Regions from separate parts of the Mesorhizobium sp. Ca11 genome, predicted to be linked through region 3. Evidence: predicted binding sites of a transcription regulator. Region 3 holds the regulator's gene; each other region holds the start of a gene.
The links. The regulator PhoB, encoded in region 3, activates phosphate uptake and scavenging genes when phosphate is short. The targets are predictions, from matches to a motif close to TGTCATNNANCTGTCAT.

Region 1 (5,566 bases), on a different contig from region 3:
CACGCTCGATACGAAATGATGCACGACGCAATTGTCATCGGTGCCGGTCCTGCCGGAAGTTCCACCGCCATTGCACTCGCCCAACATGGTTGGTCGGTGGCAATGGTGGAGAAGGTGGTATTTCCTCGCCGCAAGGTCTGCGGCGAATTCATGTCGGGCACCAGCCTTGCCTTGCTCGATCAGCTGGGCGTCGGCGAGAGCTGGCGCGCGGAAGCCGGCCCCGAGATAAGGCGCGTCGGGTTCTTTTCGGGCGATGTCTCGGCGCAGGCGCGAATGCCGAGCGCCAAGACGGGTCTCGGCCGCGCGCTCGGCCGCGATCGTCTGGACACCATCCTGCTGCAGGCTGCCGAACGTGCGGGTGTCGAGATCCTCCAGCCTTGCAAGGCAGTCGCTATCCGCCGGCGCGATGACTTGCAATTTCTGACTGTGGAATCTGACCAGCAACAGAAGCTGCTCAGCACACCCGTCATCATTGCCGCGCACGGATCCTGGGAAACTGGGAAACTTCCGAGCCAGCTTGAAAGAACCAGCCAACCCTCCGACCTTTTCGGCTTCAAGGCGCATTTTACCGGCGCCGCGCTGGCGCCCGATCTGATGCCGCTGCTGGTATTCCCAGGCGGATATGGCGGGATGGTAACTGCGGACAATGGCCGGGTTTCAATCTCCTGCTGTATCCGCCGCGATGTTCTATCCGGGCTGCGCCGGCGCTTTGGGAATATTGCGGCGGCGGATGCGGTGTCGCGTCACGTCCTGGCCTCGTGCCGAGGCGTGCGAACTGCGCTGGCAGGTGCCGAATTGGATGGCCCATGGCTGGCTGCGGGACCGATTCATCCGGGCATCCGGGCCGGCTACGATCAGGGCATCTTCCGTGTCGGCAACATCGCGGGCGAGTCGCATCCTGTCATCGCCGAAGGGATTTCGATGGCGCTGCAATCGGGCTGGCTGCTTGCGCGAGAACTGATCGCATCGGGCAAACGTCGCGAGGACCGCGACGCCGCCGGGCATCGCTACGAACGCGAATGGCGTCGGCAATTCTCGACCCGTCTGCGTGCCGCGGCCTTGATTGCCAAAATAGCGCTTGGGCCAGGTGGCGCGCCGGCCATGCGCGCCGTGATCAAGAATTTTCCGGCCGCTTTGACGCTTGGCGCTCGGCTGAGTGGAAAGGTCCAGCCCGTTCCAGGCTTTTGACGTCTAGCGCGTTCACCGTTTCACGGAAACGGCGAAACGCCCTATCTCCTTGTTTTTTACGCAATTTCGGAGGGAAAACCGCTCACACTTTTCCTGGAATTGCTCTAAATCGCAGCGACGAAATCTTTCCAAGGCCCGGCATCGGAGCATCGTTTCCCGCCACGGACCGGGATAGCCGCGATCGGCTGTGACCGCCGGTCAGCTCAGCTTGTATGCGCGACCAGCCTGTTCACCGTCTCGGGGAAGAAATCGGGCGCCGAGAGCCGCTTGCCGAACATCATGTCGTATTGGATGAGCCGGAAATCGTTGATCTTCGGATCGATCTGCTTCTGCCTCGCCCAATCCGGCGTTGCTTCGCCCACGGGCGACAGGAGCAGGTTGCGGTCGACCACCCGGTAGTGTTCGCGCAGCGCGCCGAGGAAGCCGGTGTAATAGGGGTGGCTGATGCCTGCCGTGGTCAGGATATGATAGGGCAGGAAGGCCGGGCTCACCGAGCCGATGTTCTCGACCGGACCGGAGCGGTTCGACCAGATAACCAAAGGCGTATCGTGGTGTTCGAGCGCGGCGACCGCCGGCTCCTTGCGCGGCGCGACATTGTCCTTGAGGAAGCCGGTCTCGACATAGACGGGTCCGAGCGGCGGCAGATGGTCGCCGAAGAAGGCGATGATGGTCGGCCGCTGGCGGGCCTTCGCCCAGTCGATCAGGCGCTGCAGGCCGCGGTCGGCGTCGGCCGACCCCTCGGCATAGGAAAGCAGCGATTCCCGCGCCCAGGAACTGATCGGCGCGTCGATCGAATGCGTCGGGTTGTAGTAGCGGTAGGGCTCGTAAGGACCGTGGTTCTGCAGGCTGACGGCGAACAGGAACACCGGATCGTCGCTGGTGTCGGCCTCGCGGATGATCTCGTCGGTCATCGCCGCGTCGGAAGCCAGCGGCCCGCGCTTTTCCATCGGCGGCAGCGTCTCTTCGGAGCGGAAGTCGTTGAAGCCGAAATCGGCATAGACGGCGCCGCGGTTCCAGAACCAGTTGGTGCCGGGATGGATGGCGCGCGCCCGGTAACCCTGGCTCTTCAGGAAGGTCGCCAGCGACGGGGTCGGGGTGCGCACATATTGCTGATAGGGGATCGAGCCGGCCGGCAGGAAGGCGTTGGAAAAGCCGGTCAGCGCCTCGAACTCAATATTGGCGGTCATGCCGCCGAACTCGGGCGAGAACATCGAGCCGGAGCGCAACGCCCTGACCGTCGGGATCGGGTCGGGCTTGATGGTGACGCCGGGCAGGTGCGTCGGATCCCAGAAGGATTCGCTCATCACCACCACGATATCCGGCTTCTCGTCCGGCATGGAAGCGGCGGCGTCGGGGCGCTGGATCGCGGCCATCGTCTTCTCGGAATAGCCGGGCGGCGCCGCGACATGCGCCATCGGCACGTTCATCGCGAAGGCCAGCGCAAAGCCGTTGGAGGCGTAGTTCTCCTTCTGGTCCCACATGATCGGGATGATCTGCAGCCGGTCGCGCGTCCACGAGAAGGTGGCGTAGTCCATGATCGAGACGAAGAAGGCGAGCAGCGGCACGGCAAGCGCCAGCCGCGCCATGCGGCCCTTGCGGCTGAGGATGGGTACTCGCCGGCGCCAGGTCCGCCAGCCGTAGACGAGCAGCGTCAGACCGCCTACGATGCCGACCGCCAGCATGACGGCCGTCCACGGGCGCTCGCGCACCAGGAGCGGCATCAGCGCCATGATCTGGCGGGCGAACAGGAAATCCGTGGGATAGAGCGGGTCGCCGAGGTAACGCGATTTCTGGTGGCCGACAAAGGCCAGCGCCAGCGTCAGCGGCGCCACGATCATCAGGCTCTGGTGGCTTCGGCCGAGTATGGCGTCCAGCCCGAGCAGCACCAGGGCGAAGACGATGATGGTGGTCCAGCCGGGCTTGAAGGGCTGCATGAAGAAATCGACTGTGCCGAAGAAATCGCCGCGTACGATCAGCTCGATCGCGAAGACGAGCAGGGCTGAGGCAAGAAGCGTCGACAGGCCGTAGCGTACGGTCGGCCAGGCTCGTCCCGGCAGATAGCCGGTGGACGGATCGTCTTCCAAAAATTGCGGCGCGGGTTTGGCCGCGCCTTTTCTGATCCTTGCCACTTTGCTTCCCCGGCCCTTGTCACGCGTCTTCCACTCGCGTCACGCCACTGTCATCGAAATGTCACGCAAAGCTAGCGCCTGTGGCGGAAATAAGAAGAGCCAGCAAACTAAACGTGAGCGGTTTTCATCAGGTGTGATCAAGTAAAAGGCCTTTTGGAACAGGCAGTCAGCAGGATTTCCGACCGAAATGCAGGCCGAAGAGACGCCTGCGGGCTTGACTTGGCTGTCCGCCTTGCGCCAGAGGCAGACAAAACCAGCCTCTGGAGAGACCTCAAAATGGCCGTCGCATTCACCTTTCCGGGACAGGGCAGCCAGGCCGTCGGCATGGGCAAGGACCTCGCCGATGCATTCCCCGAAGCGCGTCGCATCTTCGAGGAAGTGGACGCAGCGCTCGGCGAAAAACTGTCGAAACTCATCTGGGAAGGGCCGGAAGAGACGCTGACGCTGACCGCCAATGCCCAGCCGGCGCTGATGGCGGTGTCGCTGGCGGCGATGCGCGCGCTCGAAGCGCGCGGCTTCTCGCTGAAGGACAAGGTGGCTTATGTCGCCGGCCATTCGCTTGGTGAATATTCCGCGCTTGCTGCGGCCGGCTTCGTTTCGGTCGGCGACGCGGCGCGGCTGCTTCGGACCCGCGGCAACGCCATGCAGGCGGCGGTGCCGGCCGGCGAGGGCGCCATGGCCGCGATCATCGGGCTGGAACAGGCCGACGTCGAGGCCGCTTGCGCCGAGGCAGCTCGCGAGGTCGGCAACGGCTCCGTCTGCCAGGTCGCCAACGACAATGGCGGCGGCCAGCTGGTGATCTCCGGCGCCAGGCCGGCGGTCGAGCTGGCGGCGAAGCTGTGCACCGAAAAAGGCGCCAAGCGGGCGCTGATGCTGCAGGTTTCCGCCCCCTTTCATTCGGCGCTGATGACGCCTGCCGCCGACATAATGCGCGAGGCGCTGGCCGGTGTCGCGAAATCCGCGCCGGTGGTTCCGATCGTCTCGAACGTCACCGTAACCCCGACCAGCGACCCCGATGAGATCGTCCGCCGCCTGGTCGAGCAGGTGGTTGCCCGGGTGCGCTGGCGAGAGACGGTGGAATGGTTTGGCGCCAACGGCGTCGCGAGCCTCTATGAAGTCGGCGCAGGCAAGGTGCTGTCGGGCCTGGCGCGCCGCATCAACCGCGACATCGCCACCGGCGCCGTGGGCACGGCGGCGGAAGTCGAGGCCGCGCTGGCGGCTTTGGGGTGAGGCCCCGTTTTCGTCATTCTAGGGCGGAGCAAGGAGCGAAGCGACGCAGCGCAGACCCTAGAATCCATGCCGTGACTTGGAAGTGCCGCCGCGGTGCAGAATTCTGCTCCGTTGCATCCTTCGGCCAATGTCACGGCATGGATCCTCGGGTCTACGCGTCCGCTTCGCTCCCGCTCCGCCCGTGGATGACGACGGGAAGGAGGCCTTCGCCAATGTCCGACGCTTGTCTAGCGTGACTTGGACGATATGACGTATACGGAACGCGACTGCTTGCAGCCGTCTGGAAAAATGAGGTTGAAGATATGTTCGAACTGACCGGCCGGAAGGCGCTCGTCACCGGCGCATCGGGAGGCATCGGCGAGGCGATCGCCAGGGTGCTGCACAGCCAGGGCGCGATCGTCGGCCTGCACGGAACCCGTGTGGAGAAGCTGGAAGCCTTGGCGGGCGAATTGGGCGACCGCGTAAAACTGTTTCCGGCGGACCTGACGAACCGCGACGCGGTCAAGGCGCTCGGCCAGAAAGCGGAGGCCGATCTCGAAGGCGTCGACATCCTGGTCAACAATGCCGGCATCACTAAGGACGGCCTGTTCGTGCGCATGTCGGACGCCGACTGGGATTCGGTGATCGAGGTCAACCTTACTGCCGTGTTCCGGCTGACCCGCGAGCTGACGCATCCGATGATGCGCCGCCGCCATGGCCGCATCATCAACATCACCTCGGTGGTCGGCGTCACCGGCAATCCCGGCCAGACCAACTACTGCGCCTCCAAGGCAGGCATGATCGGCTTTTCCAAGTCGCTGGCGCAGGAGATCGCCACCCGCAACATCACCGTCAACTGCGTCGCCCCGGGCTTCATCGAATCGGCCATGACCGACAAGCTCAACGACAAGCAGAAAGAGACGATCATGGCCGCGATCCCGACCCGGCGCATGGGCACCAGCGTTGAAGTGGCGTCCGCCGTCGCTTATCTCGCCTCCAATGAGGCGGCCTATGTCACCGGCCAGACCATTCACGTCAAC
Region 2 (5,566 bases), on a different contig from region 3:
GCGGCACCAGGCTTTCGCCGAAGGCGGCGACCTTGCCAGGCGATATCGTCCGTCGATCGTGCCCTTCGCTGCCACTGCCGCCAACGATGCGGACAGCTTGCGGGCGCTGGCCGGGCTTCTCCCGCCGGGCGAAACAGCCATCCTGGTCCAGGCGGATGAGATCGCCCTGCCGCCGGAAATTTCCGCGATCTCGGCAGCGCCGCTGGTGCAGATGATCGCCGAAGCGCCGATGCCATCGGCGTCCGATGAGCGCATCCGGCAGCTGACAAAAAGGGACGCGGCGGAAATGCTGGCGCTCGCGTCTCTTACCAGGCCCGGCCCTTTCACGCTGGAGGCGCTGAGCCTCGGCGATTTCTGGGGCATCAGGATCGACGGCCGGCTGGCGGCGATGGCCGGCGAGCGCATGAAGCAGCCCGGCTACAGCGAGCTCAGCGGCGTGTGCACACATCCGGATTTCCGCGGCGGCGGCCTTGCCCGCCTGCTGTCGGTGTTCGTCGCCGGCCGGATCGCGGCACGCGGCGAGGTTCCATACCTGCACGCCTATGACAGCAACGCTGCGGCGATCAGGCTTTACGAGTCCATCGGCTTCCGCTTGAGAAGCAAGATGAACATGGCCATGGTCCAACGCGCGGAGTGACGAAAGGGAGGATTTGATCGAAATCCTCCCTCTCGACGTCTCAGCTACAAGAGGTCACACCGCGATCTTGCCGCCGCCCTGCTTCGTAATCGCAACGACGGACGGCCGCACCGGCATGTCCGGCTTGAAGTCCGGCCAGCGGGTCGACGGGTCCTCGTAATAGGACGGGCGGCCGAACCCTTCCCAGTCCTCGCCACCGTCGCCCGGGTGCTGGACGGCGACGAAAGCCGTCTGGTCGTCGGGCGCGAACAGCGGACCGCACATTTCGGCGCCGATCGGCACGCGGAAGAACAGTTTCGACGTTGCCCGCGCGGCACCCTCGGTATCGACGGCCCAGAGGCCGTCGGTGCGGCCGGTGGCCTTCGGGCCCTGGCCGTCGGTGGCGACCCACAGGCGCCCGGCGGAATCGACGGCGCAATTGTCCGGCATGCCGAACCAGCCATGGGCGGTGGTCGCGGTCGAGAAAGTGGCGCCGACATCGGCAACGGACGGATCGCCGCATTTCAACAGCACTTCCCATTTGCCCTTGGTGGCGGCGAAATCGCCGCCGTCCTCGACGATCTCGATGATGTGGCCGAAAGCGTTCTCGGCGCGCGGATTGGCGGCGTCGACCTGCTCGGCCTTGCGCTTGGAATTGTTGGTCAGCATGACATAGACCTTGCCGTTGCCGGCATTGGGCTGGATGTCCTCCGGCCGGTCCATCTTGGTGGCGCCGAGCAGGTCGGCGGCGCGGCGCGTCTCGATGAGAACGTCGGCCTGGGAAGCAAAACCGTTCTCCGCCGTCAGCGGGCCTTGACCGAAAACGATCGGCATCCATTCGACCGAGCCGTCCTCGGCGAATTTGGCGACATGCAGCGTGCCGTCGTCGAGCAGGTTCATGTTGGCGGCGCGGTCATTGGGGTTGAACGTGCCGGCGGTGACGAATTTGTAGATATAGTCGAAGCGCTCGTCGTCGCCGAGATAGAAAACGACGCGGCCGTCCTTGGCGACGATCGACTCGGCACCCTCATGCTTGAAGCGGCCCATGGCGGTGCGCTTTCTAGGCACCGAGTTCGGATCGTTGACGTCGACCTCGACGATCCAGCCGAAGCGATTGGGCTCGTTCGGCTCCTTGGCAAGGTTGAAGCGGTCGTAATGCGCGCCCCACTCATAAGCGCCTTCCGGAATGCCGAGGCGCTTGTAATTAGCGGCTTCCTTGTGACCCTCCGGCAATTCGCCCGAGAAATAGCCGTGGATGTTCTCCTCGGCCATCACATAGGTGCCCCAGGGCGTGACGCCGCCGGCGCAATTGTTGAGCGTGCCGAAGACCTTGGTGCCGGACGGGTCCGCATTGGTCCTGACGCGGTCATGGCCGGCGACCGGGCCGGACAGCGCCATCTCGGTGGTCGACATGATGCGGCGGTTGAGCTTGCCGTCGCGCACCACTTGCCATTTGCCGCCTTGCTTGCGGATCTCGACGATGGTGCCGCCATGCGCGGCCATCTCGACATCGACCTGCTCCTTCGAGAGCGGCGCCACCTCGGCCTTCTTCTTGCCGTCCTTCTCGACGACCGAGACGATGCCGGGGAACATCAGATGCGGGTTGGTGTATTCGTGGTTGACGACCAAAAGGCCGTGCTCGGCCGAGCCGTCGATCGGAATATAGCCGACATAGTCGTTGTTGTAGCCGAACTGTCTTGCCTGGGCTTCGGCCGACTGCTTCAGCGGATCGAAGTCGGGGGAATCGGCAAACAGCGGATCGCCCCAGCGCAACAGCACGTCGGCGTCATAGCCGGGCGCGACATGGTGCTTGTCGTCGATGCCGGCTTCGAGCTCGTCGAACTTGAAGGCCGAAGCCTCAGCGGCGCGCGCCTCGTCGGCCGCAATCAGCGCCAGCGGGCTGACGGTGGCGGCGATGGCCGACACGGCCAGCGAACCCATGAGAAAGCCGCGGCGCGAGAAACGCGCGGCGATGATCTCGCCCATGGTGCTGTTGTCGGTCGGGTTGACCGGCGGGCCGTCATTTTCCTCGAGCTGGCTGGTCCGGAAACGGGTCTCAGGGGTCACGGTCATGAGTTTGTCCTCTGGCTTCTGAGTGGCTGGGGATTTTGACCTTTCGACCCCTAAAGCGCGCCCATCACATTTTCGTGACACTGCCGTGATAGAACCGCAATAGTTGTTTGCCGGCTCGCGGCGGCTTTTGCGACACCCGGCTTCAGTCCCTTGAGCGCCTGCGCTTCGCTGCGGTCAGCTTGACGGCATCGCCCGCTTCGGAAACAAGGGCTGGCCGGCGTGGCGACGGCGCTTCAAAAAAGGGACGGCAAGGTGAGTTTCTGGGGACTGGCGCAGCTCGGCATTTCGACCGTGATATTCCTGCTGGCGGCGACGGCGGCCAAGCAATGGGGGATGGCGCCGAGCTTGGCCAAGCTCCTTTTGACGCTGGCGCTCTACTCGGCCGGCAATCTGATCATGCTGAGACTGGTGCGCGAGTTCGGCATGTCGGTATCGTTCAGCCTATCGGCGGTGATCCAGCTCGTCGCGGTCAATGTCGTGGCGCTCGCCTTCTTCGGCGAACGGCTCAATGCCTTGCAGGCGATCGGCATGGTGCTGGCGATCGCCGCGGTCGCGCTGATCACGCTCGGGCCCTATATGCAGCGGCTGTAGCTGGACCTGAGGGCTCGAATGAAATCGACCGCCAACGCGCTCCTCAACAGGTTGGAATTCCCGGTGCTGCTGGCTGGGCTGGTGATCGCCGGCGGGCTGTGGGGCCTGGTGGAACTCATGGAGGTGGCGCGCGCCACGACGCCGCATACCTTCGATACGGAGATCCTGCTCGCCTTCCGCCGCGCCGGGCAGCCGGATAGCCCGATCGGCCCGCTTTGGCTGGAGGGCGCGGTGCGCGACATCACCGCGCTGGGCAGCACGGCCGTGCTGGCGCTGATCACGACGGCGACGATCGCCTATCTGCTCCTGATCCGCAGGCCCTCGACAGCCCTGTTCATGTTCGCGGCCGTCGCCGGCGGGCAAGCGCTCTCCAGCCTGCTCAAGCTCGAGGTCGACCGGCCGCGGCCCGATCTCGTCTCGCATCTCGTCACCGAGACCTCGCTCTCATTCCCCAGCGGGCATGCCATGCTGTCGGCCGTGACCTATCTGACGCTAGGCTCGCTGGCGGCCCGCTTCCTGCCGGACCGGACGACCAAGGTCTTCGTGCTCGGCTTTGCTGTGCTCACCACCGTGCTGGTCGGCGCCAGCCGCGTCTATCTCGGAGTGCATTGGCCCTCCGACGTGCTTGCAGGCTGGTGCGCAGGTTTTGCCTGGGCCATGCTGTGCTGGCTTGCGGCGCGGCTGCTGCAGCGACGCAAAGTCGTCAAGGATAGCGAATAACCGATGTCCCATCTACATAAATGACGCTTGAAACATCACTATGCTTGTATTATCCATTGATATCGCAGACTCAGACAAAGGTTCTGGCCGATGATCACTGCTGCGCAGATGCGCGCCGCAAGGGCGTTGGCCGGTATCGACCAGCGAACGCTTGCCGAGCGCGCCGGCGTTTCGCTTCCGACGATACAGCGTATGGAAGCGAGCGAGGGCGTCGTGCGAGGCGTCGTTGACACGCTGATGAAGGTCATCCATGCCCTCGATGAGGTCGGGGTGGAATTGATCGGCGAGAACCAGACCAGCGAACGCGGCGGCAGGGGCGTGCGCCTCAAGGCCACCGTGGCGCAGAACCCGCAGGGCTGAGCCGCAACCGTGTCCGTCTCGGGAACCGTTGCCGGTTTTCGGGCAGCGATGCGGCGTCGCAACGGTTTTATCGCGACGGCGACCGCCGACGTCCAGCCGACGATCCCGCCGCCCTGTGGAGCGGAAGCAGTTCATGGATCAGGCGCGGCGGGCAATTCACCACCAAGCACGGCCGACCTTCGCCGAGCTGTTCACACCAAAGCTGGTGACGGTGCTGCGCGAGGGCTACCACCTCAAGCAGCTGAGGGCGGATGTGATCGCCGGCCTGACAGTCGCCATCGTGGCGTTGCCGCTGTCGATGGCGATCGCGATCGCCTCGCATGTGGAGCCCGAGCGCGGACTGTTTACGGCGATCATCGGCGGTTTCATCGTCGGCACGCTTGGCGGCAGCCGTTTCCAGATCGGCGGGCCCGCCGGCGCCTTCATCGTGGTCGTGGCCTCGACGGTCGACCGGCACGGTGTCGACGGACTGATCCTGGCAATGCTCATGGCCGGCGTCTTCCTGCTCGCGGCCGGCTATCTCAGGCTCGGCGCCTATGTGAAGTTCATTCCCTATCCGGTGACGGTGGGTTTCACTGCGGGCATCGCCATCATCATCCTGTCCAGCCAGTTGCACGACCTGTTCGGCCTGACGCTGCCAGGCAAGGAGCCAGGCGACCTGCTGCCGCGGCTTATCGCGCTCGGCAAGGCGGCCCGAACGGCAAATCCGGCGGCCATTGCGCTCGCCGCGCTGACGATAGGGATCATCGTGGCCATGAAGCGCTGGCGCCCTTCGTGGCCGGGCCTCCTGATCGCGGTGACTGCGGCCTCGCTGGCGACGACGCTTCTCGGTCTTCCCGTAGAGACGATCGGAACGCAATTCGGCGGCATTCCGCGGATGTTACCGGATCCGGCTCTTCCGGCGCTGGATGCGCAGAAGCTCGTCTCCGTGGTGCCCGACGCAATTTCCTTCGCTCTGCTCGGAGCAATCGAATCGCTGCTTTCCGCCGTGGTCGCGGACGGTATGACCGGACGACGGCACCGCTCCAACTGCGAACTGGTGGCACAGGGCATCGCCAATATCGGCTCGGCGCTGTTCGGCGGGATCTGCGTGACTGGACTGATCGCGCGCACGGCGACCAACATCCGCGCGGGCGCGCATGGACCGTTGTCGGGAATATTCCATTCCGCCTTCCTGCTGCTGTTCATGCTGGTGGCTGCGCCGCT
Region 3 (5,566 bases):
GAACCGCTCCTGGCCGCGGCGCAGGTATTTTTGATCGAACGTCGGCAAGGCTCAGTTGCAGACCTGGACGCTGCCGGCGGGCACGCCCGCGCAGACCTCGTCCTTCTTGATCCAGCCGGCGTCGATGACGACGTTGAGGTTGTCCTTGGTGATCGCGACCGGCGTCAGGAACAGCGACTTGACGGTGTTGCCGCCGGGCGTCGTGAAGTCCTTGGCGCCGGCGATGTCGCCCATCTTCTTGCCGTCGGCGAGCTGCGAGGCGATCTCGGCGGCGTTCTTGCCGAGCTCGCGCGCGTCTTTCCACACCGACACGGTCTGCGTGCCGAGCGCGATGCGGTTGAGCGCCGCGTGGTCGCCGTCCTGGCCCGAGACCGGAACGGTGCCGGCCAGCCCCTGCGCCGTCAGCGCCGCGACGACGCCGCCGGCGGTGCCGTCATTGGCAGCCACGACCGCGTCGACCTTGTTGTCGTTGGCGGTCAGGAACTGCTCCATGTTCTTCTGCGCGTTGGCCGGCAGCCAGCCGTCCGTGTAGGCCTCGCCGACATTCTTGATCTTGCCGCTGTCGATGGCGTCCTTCAGGACTTCCATGGAGCCCGCGAACAGGAAGTCGGCGTTCGGATCGGAGCCCGAGCCCTTGATGAAGACATAGTTGCCTTCCGGCTTGGCCTTGAACACCTCGCGGGCCTGCATGCGCCCGACTTCCTTGTTGTCGAAGGTCAGGTAGAACACGTCCTTGTTCTCAATCAGGCGGTCGTAGCCGACGACCGGGATTCCTTCATCGAGCGCCTTCTGCACCGCCGGGCCGATCGCCGAGGCATCCTGCGCCAGGATGATCAGCGCGTTGGCGCCCTGCGAGATCAGGCTTTCGACGTCGGTCAGCTGCTTGCCCGGATTGGACTGCGCGTCGGCCGAGATATACTTGTCTCCCGCGGCCTCGATGGCGGCCTTCATCGCTGCTTCGTCGGTCTTCCAGCGCTCTTCCTGGAAATTCGACCACGACACGCCGATCACCTTGTCCTTCGCCTCGGCGACGGACGCCAGCGTCAGCGACATGGCAACGCCCGCCAGAATGGCGGCTGCAAATTTCTTCATGATATCCTCCCTGCGCCCGTGCGGCGCGACCCAGACTGGCCCGAAGGCCGGCACAGAGGCTTTTTTTCGAGCCTCAAAAAAATAGTGGTCCAGCACAACAGCGCTGTCAACCGAGATTCTGATGGGTTTTGATGGGCTCAGGCATTTTTTTCGGTATCCGCAATAAATAATGACATGGCCCCTGGCTTCTGCCACAATCCCTAGCGTGTCAGCGACAGGCCATGGCATTATCACAAGGCCGCGATGACTGGGGAGGACGTGCGAAACGATGTCGGTCGGAATCCGCCATGACGATTTGCGCCGGCGCAACCGCGCCATGGTGATTTCGGCGGTACGCCGCGCCGGTCAGCCATCACGGACCGAAATTGCCGCCACCACCGGGCTCAGCCACTCGACCATTTCGGCGATCTCCGCCGACTTGATCCAGGAGGGCATTCTCACCGAAAGCAAGGCCAGCGAGCCGACGGCGTTGAAACGCGGCCGGCCGCAGATCGGCCTGGCGCTGAACCCTGAAGCCGCCGCGGTGCTGACCGTGGTGTTGTCGCTGAACTTCCTGTCGGTCGCCGTGATCGACTATGCCGGCCAAGTTGTTGCCGAGGAGCAGCAGCGCCTGGACACGCTTGTTATGCCCCGCGACGAGCTGATCGGCGAATGTGTGGCGATCGTGCGGCGCCGGCTGCAGGATCCCGACCTCGACATTGGCAGCGTCGCCCGCATCGCCATGGGCATTCAGGGCATCACCGATTCGCATGCGCGCTCCATGCTGTGGTCGCCGATAACGCCGCTGACCGACATTCCTTTCGCCGACATTCTCGAGAAGGAGTTCGGCATCTCCGCCACCATGGAGAACGACTGCAACATGATGGCGGTGGCGCTGCAATGGCGCGACCCGGAGCGCTATCGCGACGACTTCATCGCCATCCTGTTGTCGCACGGCATCGGCATGGGTCTCGTGCTCAAGGGTGCGCTGTTCACCGGGACGCATTCCTCCGGCGGCGAGTTCGGCCACATGATCCACCGCCCGGGCGGGGCGCTTTGCCGCTGCGGCCGCCGCGGCTGCGTCGAGGCCTATGCCGGCAACTATGCGATCTGGCGCAGCGCCATGAAAATGAGCGAGGACGCCGAGCCAGTCGACGTCGGCGACGCCGACATGCGGGCCCTTGCCGCGAAGGCGCGCGAGAGGGACGGCCCCGAACGGGAGGCTTACCGCCGGGCCGGCGAAGCGCTTGGTTTCGGTCTCGGCAGCCTGTTCGCCCTCATCGACCCGGCGCCTGTCGCCATGGTCGGCGTCAGCGCGGCCGCCTTCGACCTAATCGAGCCGGCGCTAAGGGAAGCGATCGCCCAGACGGCCGGCGGCCAGCACTCCGAATCGATCTCCTTCGACACCGAGCCGAACGAGTTGCCGCTGATCCGCGAAGGCTGCGCCATGCGCGCGCTGACCTTCGTCGACCAGGAGATTTTCGCGCCGGGAGGCCAGGCAAGAGTGGGGACGGGAAAGAACGTGGCCTGAGGCAGCCTTGAAGAGGTCCGGGACAGCAGCAGACGCTTGAATTAGCGAAGGGAAGGCCCCGCAGCTTCGTCATTCCAGGGCGGAGCAGGAGCGAAGCTCCGTCGCGGAGACCCTGGAATCCATGCCGCTACCTCACGCGTCGAGCGCAGCGGCACAGAATTCTGGACTGTCGCAACGCATCGACATCACGGAATGGATCCTCGGATCTGCGCTGCGTCGCTGCGCTCCTTGCTCCGCCCGTGGATGACGAAGCACAAGCGTCTCGGCTAACCGCCAATGCACGCGATCCGATGCTGGAGACACAGAACCCGTCAGCGTCTCGGCCCCCTATCCCTAATCTTCCCTGATCGCGTAACCCGCCCCGCGGATGGTGCGGATGACGTCCGGCATGCGGCCATTGTTGACCGCCTTGCGCAGGCGGCCGACATGGACGTCGACGGTGCGTTCGTCGATATAGATCGTCTCGCCCCAGACATTGTCGAGCAGCTGGCTGCGCGAGAACACCCGGCCGGGATGACGCATCATGAATTCCAGCAGCCGGAACTCGGTCGGGCCGAGCCTGATCTCGCTCTTCTTGCGGTAGACGCGGTGCGACTCGCGGTCGAGCACGATGTCGCCGACCTTGAGCACGCTGGACAGCACCTCCGGCTTGGCGCGGCGCAGCAGCGCCTTGACGCGCGCCATGAACTCCGGCGTCGAGAACGGCTTGACCAGATAGTCGTCGGCGCCGGTCGAGAGGCCGCGCACGCGGTCGCTTTCTTCGCCCCGCGCGGTCAGCATGATGATCGGCAGCCGCTCGGTCTCGGGCCGCATCCTGAGGCGCCGGCAGAGCTCGATGCCGGAAACCGCGGGTACCATCCAGTCGAGCACGAGCAGGTCGGGGACGTTTTCCTGAAGGCGGATTTCGGCCTCGTCGCCGCGGGTCACCACTTCGACCTGGTAACCCTCGGATTCGAGATTGTAGCGGAGCAGCACACCAAGCGGCTCCTCGTCCTCCACCACCATGATGCGTGGCGCGATCATTGGCAGATACCCTTCGTCAGGCCGCCGGCGCCGACATTGTCGTCTCGTCCTGCTTGGGACGATTCGCGGGCAATTGCGTGCCGGTCAGCACATAATAGGCGTTCTCGGCGATGTTGGTCACATGGTCGCCGATGCGCTCGAGATTCTTGGCGCAGAACAGAAGATGCGTGCAGGCGGTTATGTTGCGCGGGTCTTCCATCATGTAGGTCAGGAGTTCCCGGAAGACGGATGTGTATTTGACGTCGATGCGCTCGTCGTCGTTGCGAAGCTTGGCCAGCGCCGTGGCGTCGCCCACCGTATATTCCTGGATCACGGCCTGGACCTGGATCAGCACCAGCTGCGCCATGGAATCGATCGAATGCGTGAGGTCGCGCGGCGCGGCGCTGACGCCGACCGAGCCGACGCGCTTGGCGATGTTCTTGGCGAGGTCGCCGATGCGTTCGAGGTCGCCTGCCATGCGGATCGAGCCGACCACGTTGCGCAGGTCGTCGGCCATCGGCTGGCGCTTGGCGATCAGCGTGATGGCGCGGTCGTCGAGCTCGCGCTGGCGCGCGTCCATGATAGCATCGTCGGAAACGACGCGCTGCGCCATGGCATTGTCGGTCTCGAGCAGGGCCTTGGTCGAAGCGCCGACCATGGAGGCGGCGAGATCGCCCATGTCGTTGATGAGCCGGCTGATCTGCCTCAGATCCTCGTCGAAGGAAGCGACGGTATGTTCGGCCATGATGATGTCCTCGTATGAGCTCAGCCGAAGCGGCCGGTGATGTAGTCCTGCGTGCGCTTTTCGCGGGGCGAGGTGAAGATCTTCTCGGTCCGGTCGAACTCCACCAGCTCGCCCAGATACATGAACGCCGTCTGCCGCGACACGCGCGCCGCCTGCTGCATGTTGTGGGTGACGATGACGATCGTGTAGTCGGCCTGCAGCTCGTCGATCAGTTCCTCGATCTTGGCGGTCGACAGCGGATCGAGCGCCGAGGCCGGCTCGTCGAGCAGGATGACCTCGGGCTTCACAGCAACGGTACGGGCGATGCACAGGCGCTGCTGCTGGCCGCCCGAGAGGCTGAGGCCGCTGGCGTTGAGCTTGTCCTTGACCTCGTTCCAGAGTGCTGCGCGCTTCAGCGCCTGCTCGACGCGGCTGTCCATCTCAGCCTTGCTGATCTTCTCATAGAGCCTGACGCCGAAAGCGATGTTCTCGTAGATCGACATCGGGAACGGCGTCGGCTTCTGAAACACCATGCCGATCTTGGTGCGCAGCAGGTTGAGGTCCTGCGAGCGGTCGAGGATGTTCTTGCCGTCGAGCAGCACCTGGCCCTCGGCGCTCTGCTTCGGATAGAGCTCGTAGATGCGGTTGAGCACGCGCAGCAGCGTCGACTTCCCGCAGCCCGACGGGCCGATGAAGGCGGTCACGCTGCGCTCGGGCAGGGACAGGTTGATGTCCTTCAGCGCCTTCGACTGGCCATAGTAGAAATTGAGGTTCTTGACCTCGATCTTGGCCTTCTCGACGGTCGTGTCGGCTGCGTTCAGGTCGGTGGACAACATCGGTTTCATCTGTCCTCTCTGCGTCCGGTTAGGCTGCGGGCGATGATGCTCAGCCCGAGAACCGTCAGGGTGATTATGAGTGCGCCCGTCCAGGCCAGTTGCTGCCATTCCTCGTAGGGGCTGAGAGCGAACTGGAAGATGGTTACCGGCAGGCTGGCCATCGGCGCATTGAGATTGCTCGACCAGAACTGGTTGTTGAGCGCGGTGAAGAGAAGCGGCGCCGTCTCGCCGGAGATGCGGGCGATCGCCAAAAGGATGCCGGTGACGATGCCGGAGAGCGCCGCGCGATAGGCAACCGAGCGGATCACTACCCAGCGCGGTGCTCCGATGGCGGTGCCTGCTTCGCGCAGCGCGTTGGGCACAAGGTTCAGCATGTCCTCGGTGGTGCGCACCACGACGGGG
Region 4 (5,566 bases), on a different contig from region 3:
TGGATGTTGAAGCCGCTCTGTTCGGGTTCCTTGGGCGTCATGTCATGCGTGCCAATGCTGGGGTTGTTGCGGATACCAATTTGGGATACCAAGCTGGTATCCGTCAAAATGCGAGCGCCGTCAACGCGGCTTGGAAAACGGGACGACAAATGTCGCAGATGCAAAATGTCGAAAGACAGCTTCGCGAGATGATCCTCGGTTTGGAGATCGGCCCGGGCGAGCGGCTGACCGAGCGCTGGATCGAGAGCCGCTTCGGCGCGTCGCGCACGCCGGTGCGGGCCGCATTGCTGCGCCTGGAGACGGAAGGGCTGATCGGCCGCGACGGCCGCGGCTGGACGGTGGCGCCAATCAACCTTGCCGAACTCGGGCAGATCGCCGTCTACCGCGAGGCGGTCGAAGTCGCGGCGGTTCGCCTCACGGCGGCGCTCGAAGACCGTGGCGGCATCGACGTGATCGCGGCGATGCTCGATTCCTGCGATGCTGAGACGCCGCGCGAGGAGTGGCATCGCGTCGGCCTGGATTTCCACATCGAACTGGCAAGGCTTTCCGGCAACGAGTTTCTGCTCAGGGCGGTGCGCGACGCGATGACCAGGCTGTCGCGTGCGCGCTGGCTGGAGGTGCGCGATGAGAAGGCGCTCGGCCGTGCCTGGGCCGAACATCATGCCATCCTCGCCGCCGTCAGGAGCGCCGATGCCGATGAAGCGGCGCGACTGCTTTCCGCTCACATCGCCGGCAGCCGAGATCGGCTGGTCACCTCATTGCATGACGACCGGCGCGGTTTGCGCGCACGCGGGTTTGCCGTGGTCGCGGCTTGAGGGAAAGCGTCGACACAACGCCGGTTGCATTAGCGGGCTTGCAACATGGCCGGGAGAATGCTGTAGGAGACGAGGGGAACTTGCTGAACTCGCGGACGTATGGCCACACTCTCTCGAACCGCCGCAAAGCTGTTCTATTACGCGCGCAATTTCGCGCGCGACCGCGCACCGCAGTCCCTGTTTCGCGACCGCCTCGCCAGCCGGCTTGAACAGGCCATGCTTTCGGGCAAGACGGTTCGCGAGCGGCTGAACTACTACAACAAGCTGGAACACCCGTTCGTGCCCAGTCCGGACGCCGTAGCCGTCGGCAAGCTGCCGTCCTCTTCCAGCATGTATTATTACGACCTCAAGGAATTCGCGCGCTATTTCGATCCCGGCCTGCTGATCGATTTCGAATTCGGCGACGTTGTCGGGGTTCCGGAGTTCCCGAGGATCGTCAAGGACCGGCCCATCGGCGACGACAATGCGAACGGCGTGCTGATGAAGCTGAACAAGTTCCGTCACTTCTACATGCCGCCCGACAACCTGTCTTTCGCCGCCAAGCGTCCGATGGTGGTCTGGCGCGGTCATCTCAACAATCCGATTCGCACCCGCTTCGTCGAAAAAGCCGCCGACCTGCCGATTTGCGATGCGGGTTCCCACAGGGCCGATGCGCCGGACGGATACCGCAAGCCGTTCCTGAACATCGAGCAGCAGCGACAGTATCGCTACATCGTCTCGCTCGAAGGCAATGATGTCGCGACGAACCTGAAATGGATCATGAGCTCCAATTCACTCTGCCTCATGCCGGAACCGACCTACGAAACCTGGTTCGCCGAAGCCCAGGTCGAGCCCAACGTCCACTATGTGCCCCTGCAGCCGGATTTCTCCGACCTGCTCGACAAGGTGGCCTATTTCGAAAAACATCCCGACGAGGCGGGACGGATAACCGCCGCCGCCAATGCCTATTGCCGCAGATTCGGCAATGAGCAGGACGAGCAGGCGATCTCGCTGCTCGTCCTCTACAAATATTTCGTGCTGAGCGGGCAGATTAAGCCCGACGCGGAAGTCTGGCGCTTTATCGCCGGCTGAGCGTTTTAAGCGTGAGAGCGGTCGAGCACCTCGTCGGCCGGCCCGAAACGATCCCTGGCCGTGAACTGCTGGTGCCAATAGGGATAAAGCACCGGCGGCCGGCTGACGATGTCGAGACGCTGCCGTTCGTCCTCGGTGAGCGACAGGCTTGCCGCGGCGAGGTTGTCCTTGAGCTGCGCCTCGTTGCGCGCGCCGATCACCAGCGAGCTTACTGCCGGTCGGCCGAGCAGCCAGGCAAGCGCCACCTGCGCGCCCGAAACGCCGCGTGCCTTGCCGATGAAGTTGAGCACGTCGACAATGCGCCACAGGCGATCCTCATCGCGGATCGGCGGTTCCGTCCAGCCGCCGATCTGGCGCGCGGTCGGGCTGTCGCGATGGTATTTGCCGGAGAGCAGTCCGCCGGCCAGCGGGCTCCAGACGAGCACGCCGAGGCCCTGGTCGACCGAGATCGGCAGCAATTCGTATTCGGCCTCCCGCGCTTCCAGCGTGTAGTGGATCTGCTGAGTGATGAAACGGGCCTGATGGCGGCTGTCGCTGACGGCAAGAGCCTTCATTACCTGCCAGCCCGACCAGTTGGAGCAGCCGATATAGCGGATCTTGCCCTGATTGACCAAGGTGTCGAGCGCCGCGATCGTTTCCTCGACCGGGGTGAGCCCATCCCATTGGTGGACGAAATAGACGTCGATGACGTCGGTCCTGAGCCGCTTCAGGCTCTTTTCGCACTCGCGGATCAGGTGATGGCGCGACAGGCCTTCGTCATTGGGGCCGGTGCCGATACGCATGCGCGCCTTCGAGGCGATCAGCACATCGTTCTTGCGCTTGCCGCCAAGCGCCTCGCCGATGATCTCTTCCGACAGCCCATTGGAATAGACGTTTGCGGTGTCGATGAGGTTGATGCCGGCATCGATGCAGGTGTCGATGATGCGTTGGGCTTCCGAAAGATCCGAATTGCCGACGGCGGCGAACGGACCGGTGCCGCCGAAGGTCATGGTGCCAAGCGTCAATGTCGAGACTTTCAAGCCGGATCGGCCGAGCGTGCGGTATTCCATGTCGGTCCTCGCAATTTGTTTTGAAGAAGCGCCGTGGCGAGCGCCGGAAAGAGCGAGGGATTTGTAGGACAATTCCCGCCGCTTGTCGCCCCGCTATCGATACGGGGTCGATCACATATCTTCCATGTCGATGCAGCTGCCGGGCGATTGCAATAAAACCGTCATTGCGCCTCTGTATCTCAGTCGGCTTACGGAGTGTCCGGCCGGGGCTTCCGAAGCGGTGATGGCTGACAGGCAGACGGAGCAGCGCGATGAATGAACTGAAACCGAATTCCGGAGCCAAGGACTGGCTGGAGGCCGAGCTCGAGGATACGCTCGACGAGGACTATGAGCTGGAGCTGTCCGAGCCGGCGCTCTCGCTCGAGATCGCCAAGATCTACAAGAAGTCGCATCCGCCCTCCATCGAGCGCATGACCTATTTTCGCGAGCTGCTCAGGCTGCAGTCGGAGCTGATCAAGCTGCAGTCCTGGGTCGCCTACCACAAGAAGAAGCTGGTGGTGGTCTTCGAAGGCCGCGATTCCGCCGGCAAGGGTGGCGTCATCAAGCGCATCACGCAGCGGCTCAATCCGCGCATCGCCCGTGTCGTGGCATTGCCGGCGCCGACCGAGCGCGAGAAGTCGCAATGGTATTTCCAGCGCTACGTGCCGCATCTGCCCGCGGGCGGCGAGATCGTGCTGTTCGACCGCTCCTGGTACAACCGCTCCGGCGTCGAGCGGGTGATGGGCTTTGCCAATGGGGACCAAGTCGAGGAGTTCTTCCGCGACGTGCCCGAATTCGAGCGCATGCTGGTCCGTTCCGGAATCACCCTGGTGAAATACTGGTTCTCGATCACCGACGAGGAGCAGCAGATGCGCTTCCTGATGCGCATCCACGATCCGATGAAGCAGTGGAAGCTCTCGCCCATGGACCTGCAGTCGCGTGTGCGCTGGGAGCAATACACCAAGGCCAAGGAAGAGACCTTCGCCCGCACCAACATTCCGGAAGCGCCCTGGTTCATCGTCGAGGGCAACGACAAGAAGCGGGCACGGCTGAACTGCATCGACCATCTGTTGCAGCAGATGCCCTATGAGGAGGTTCCACACGAGGAAATCACGCTGCCGGAGCGCGTCTTCAATCCAGAATATGAGCGCCAGGTCCTGCCGCGCGAACTCTACGTGCCGGAGAAGTATTGAGGCGCCCTCCTTCTCCCCTTGTGGGAGAAGGTGGATCGGCGCGCAGCGCCGAGACGGATGAGGGGTGTTGGAAGAAATGAGGCGGTGACGATTTCCAGCTCGTCGCCAAGCTGGAGCACCCCTCATCCGACCTCGCTTCGCGAGGCCACCTTCTCCCACAAGAGAGAAGGAGAAGCCTGGCCTACGCCCGCCCGATCATCACATGCGTGGCATCCGCCGTGGCAACCTGTTCCGTGCACTGATACCCCAGCTTCAGCATGTCGAGCCCGGCGAACAGATGCTCGCCCGAGCCGAGCAGGATAGGCGAGATGGCCAGATGCATCTCGTCGATCAGCCTCTCCTCGAGATACTGCCGTACGGTCGAAACGCCGCCGCCGACCCGCACATCCTTGCCGCCGGCCGCTGCCTTCGCCTGTTCGAGCGCCGAATGGATGCCGTCAGTAACGAAGTAAAAAGTCGTACCACCTTCCATCTCGATCGGTGCGCGTTTGTAGTGCGTCAGCACGAAAGTCGGTACATGATAGGGCGGGTTGTCGCCCCACCAGCCTTTCCATTTGTCGTCCGGCCATTCGCCGCGGCTCGGCGCGAACATGTTGCGACCGAGGATCCACGCGCCGACATTCTCGAAGCTGCGGACCGCAAAATCGTTGTCGGTATCCGTGGTCCCGCTATCTTTGCCGATCATCTGGTGGAAAGAGCGGGTCTTGATCATCCATTTGTGCAGCTTTTCGCCACCGACGCCCAGCGGCGTGTCGAGGCTTTGGTCGGGACCGGCGCCGTAACCGTCGAGCGACAAGGTGAAAGCGTTGACACGCAACTTGGACATGGCTGCCTCCTAAACCAGTTGTAATTCGAAATCAGTCTTTGGGATAGCTTAACTGATTGCGTATTGCAAGCAGTTTATTCCAGCGGGCTGACGACTTTCAGATGGGCCATCCTGCCGACCCGGTTGTTCCTCGAGGCGATCTGTGACAGCGTTTCTCCGGTCAGGGTAACGTTATGCCTGCGCGATGACCGCTCGACCCCAGGATCAGAAGTTTGCCATACGGGTGCTCACACCGCAGTTGTGGCCCGCGCTCGAGGACCTGTTCGGCGAAAAGGGCGCGGCGGCGGGATGCTGGTGCATGTACTGGCGCATCGGCGCCGGCTACCGCAAGCAACCGGCTGATCGCAACCGGTCGGCGTTCAAGACGGTGGTGGAAAGAGGACCGCCCCCAGGTTTGCTTGCATTCGAAAGGGAAAAGGCCGTCGGCTGGTGTCAGATAACGCCGCGCAGTGCCTTGCCGCATCTGGGCAGGGTCTGGCGGCTGAGGGCTGGCGACGATGTGCCGGTATGGTCGCTGTCTTGTCTCTATATTCGCATCGGCTATCGCAGGCGAGGGATCGCCACCGCATTGATCGAAGGCGCGGTGGCGCTTGCGTTCAAGAGCGGCGCGCCAGCCGTGGAGGCCTATCCGAT

Region 1: a site for PhoB is predicted at 3,366-3,382, ahead of LB538_RS16045 (LTA synthase family protein). Genes of this name have one in related genera too.
Region 2: a site for PhoB is predicted at 2,753-2,769, ahead of LB538_RS26585 (PhoX family protein). Genes of this name have one in related genera too.
Region 4: a site for PhoB is predicted at 3,084-3,100, ahead of ppk2 (polyphosphate kinase 2). Genes of this name have one in related genera too.

The regions. Positions count from the first base shown of each region.
Region 1 is NZ_JAIUHU010000008.1:95,088-100,653, forward strand. Features, by position in the region: gene LB538_RS16035 (class I SAM-dependent methyltransferase) at 1-19, shown strand, start outside; gene LB538_RS16040 (NAD(P)/FAD-dependent oxidoreductase) at 16-1,188, shown strand; gene LB538_RS16045 (LTA synthase family protein) at 1,392-3,317, opposite strand; gene fabD (ACP S-malonyltransferase) at 3,594-4,547, shown strand; gene fabG (3-oxoacyl-[acyl-carrier-protein] reductase) at 4,850-5,566, shown strand, end outside.
Region 2 is NZ_JAIUHU010000020.1:83,475-89,040, forward strand. Features, by position in the region: gene LB538_RS26580 (GNAT family N-acetyltransferase) at 1-637, shown strand, start outside; gene LB538_RS26585 (PhoX family protein) at 692-2,689, opposite strand; gene LB538_RS26590 (hypothetical protein) at 2,942-3,280, shown strand; gene LB538_RS26595 (phosphatase PAP2 family protein) at 3,299-4,000, shown strand; gene LB538_RS26600 (helix-turn-helix domain-containing protein) at 4,091-4,360, shown strand; gene LB538_RS26605 (SulP family inorganic anion transporter) at 4,494-5,566, shown strand, end outside.
Region 3 is NZ_JAIUHU010000009.1:57,142-62,707, reverse strand. Features, by position in the region: gene xylF (D-xylose ABC transporter substrate-binding protein) at 52-1,092, opposite strand; gene LB538_RS17620 (ROK family protein) at 1,361-2,602, shown strand; gene phoB (phosphate regulon transcriptional regulator PhoB) at 2,936-3,625, opposite strand; gene phoU (phosphate signaling complex protein PhoU) at 3,642-4,349, opposite strand; gene pstB (phosphate ABC transporter ATP-binding protein PstB) at 4,370-5,173, opposite strand; gene pstA (phosphate ABC transporter permease PstA) at 5,170-5,566, opposite strand, start outside.
Region 4 is NZ_JAIUHU010000006.1:31,944-37,509, forward strand. Features, by position in the region: gene LB538_RS12300 (MFS transporter) at 1-41, opposite strand, end outside; gene LB538_RS12305 (GntR family transcriptional regulator) at 150-815, shown strand; gene LB538_RS12310 (glycosyl transferase family 90) at 915-1,886, shown strand; gene LB538_RS12315 (aldo/keto reductase) at 1,892-2,935, opposite strand; gene ppk2 (polyphosphate kinase 2) at 3,187-4,107, shown strand; gene LB538_RS12325 (dihydrofolate reductase family protein) at 4,289-4,933, opposite strand; gene LB538_RS12330 (GNAT family N-acetyltransferase) at 5,118-5,566, shown strand, end outside.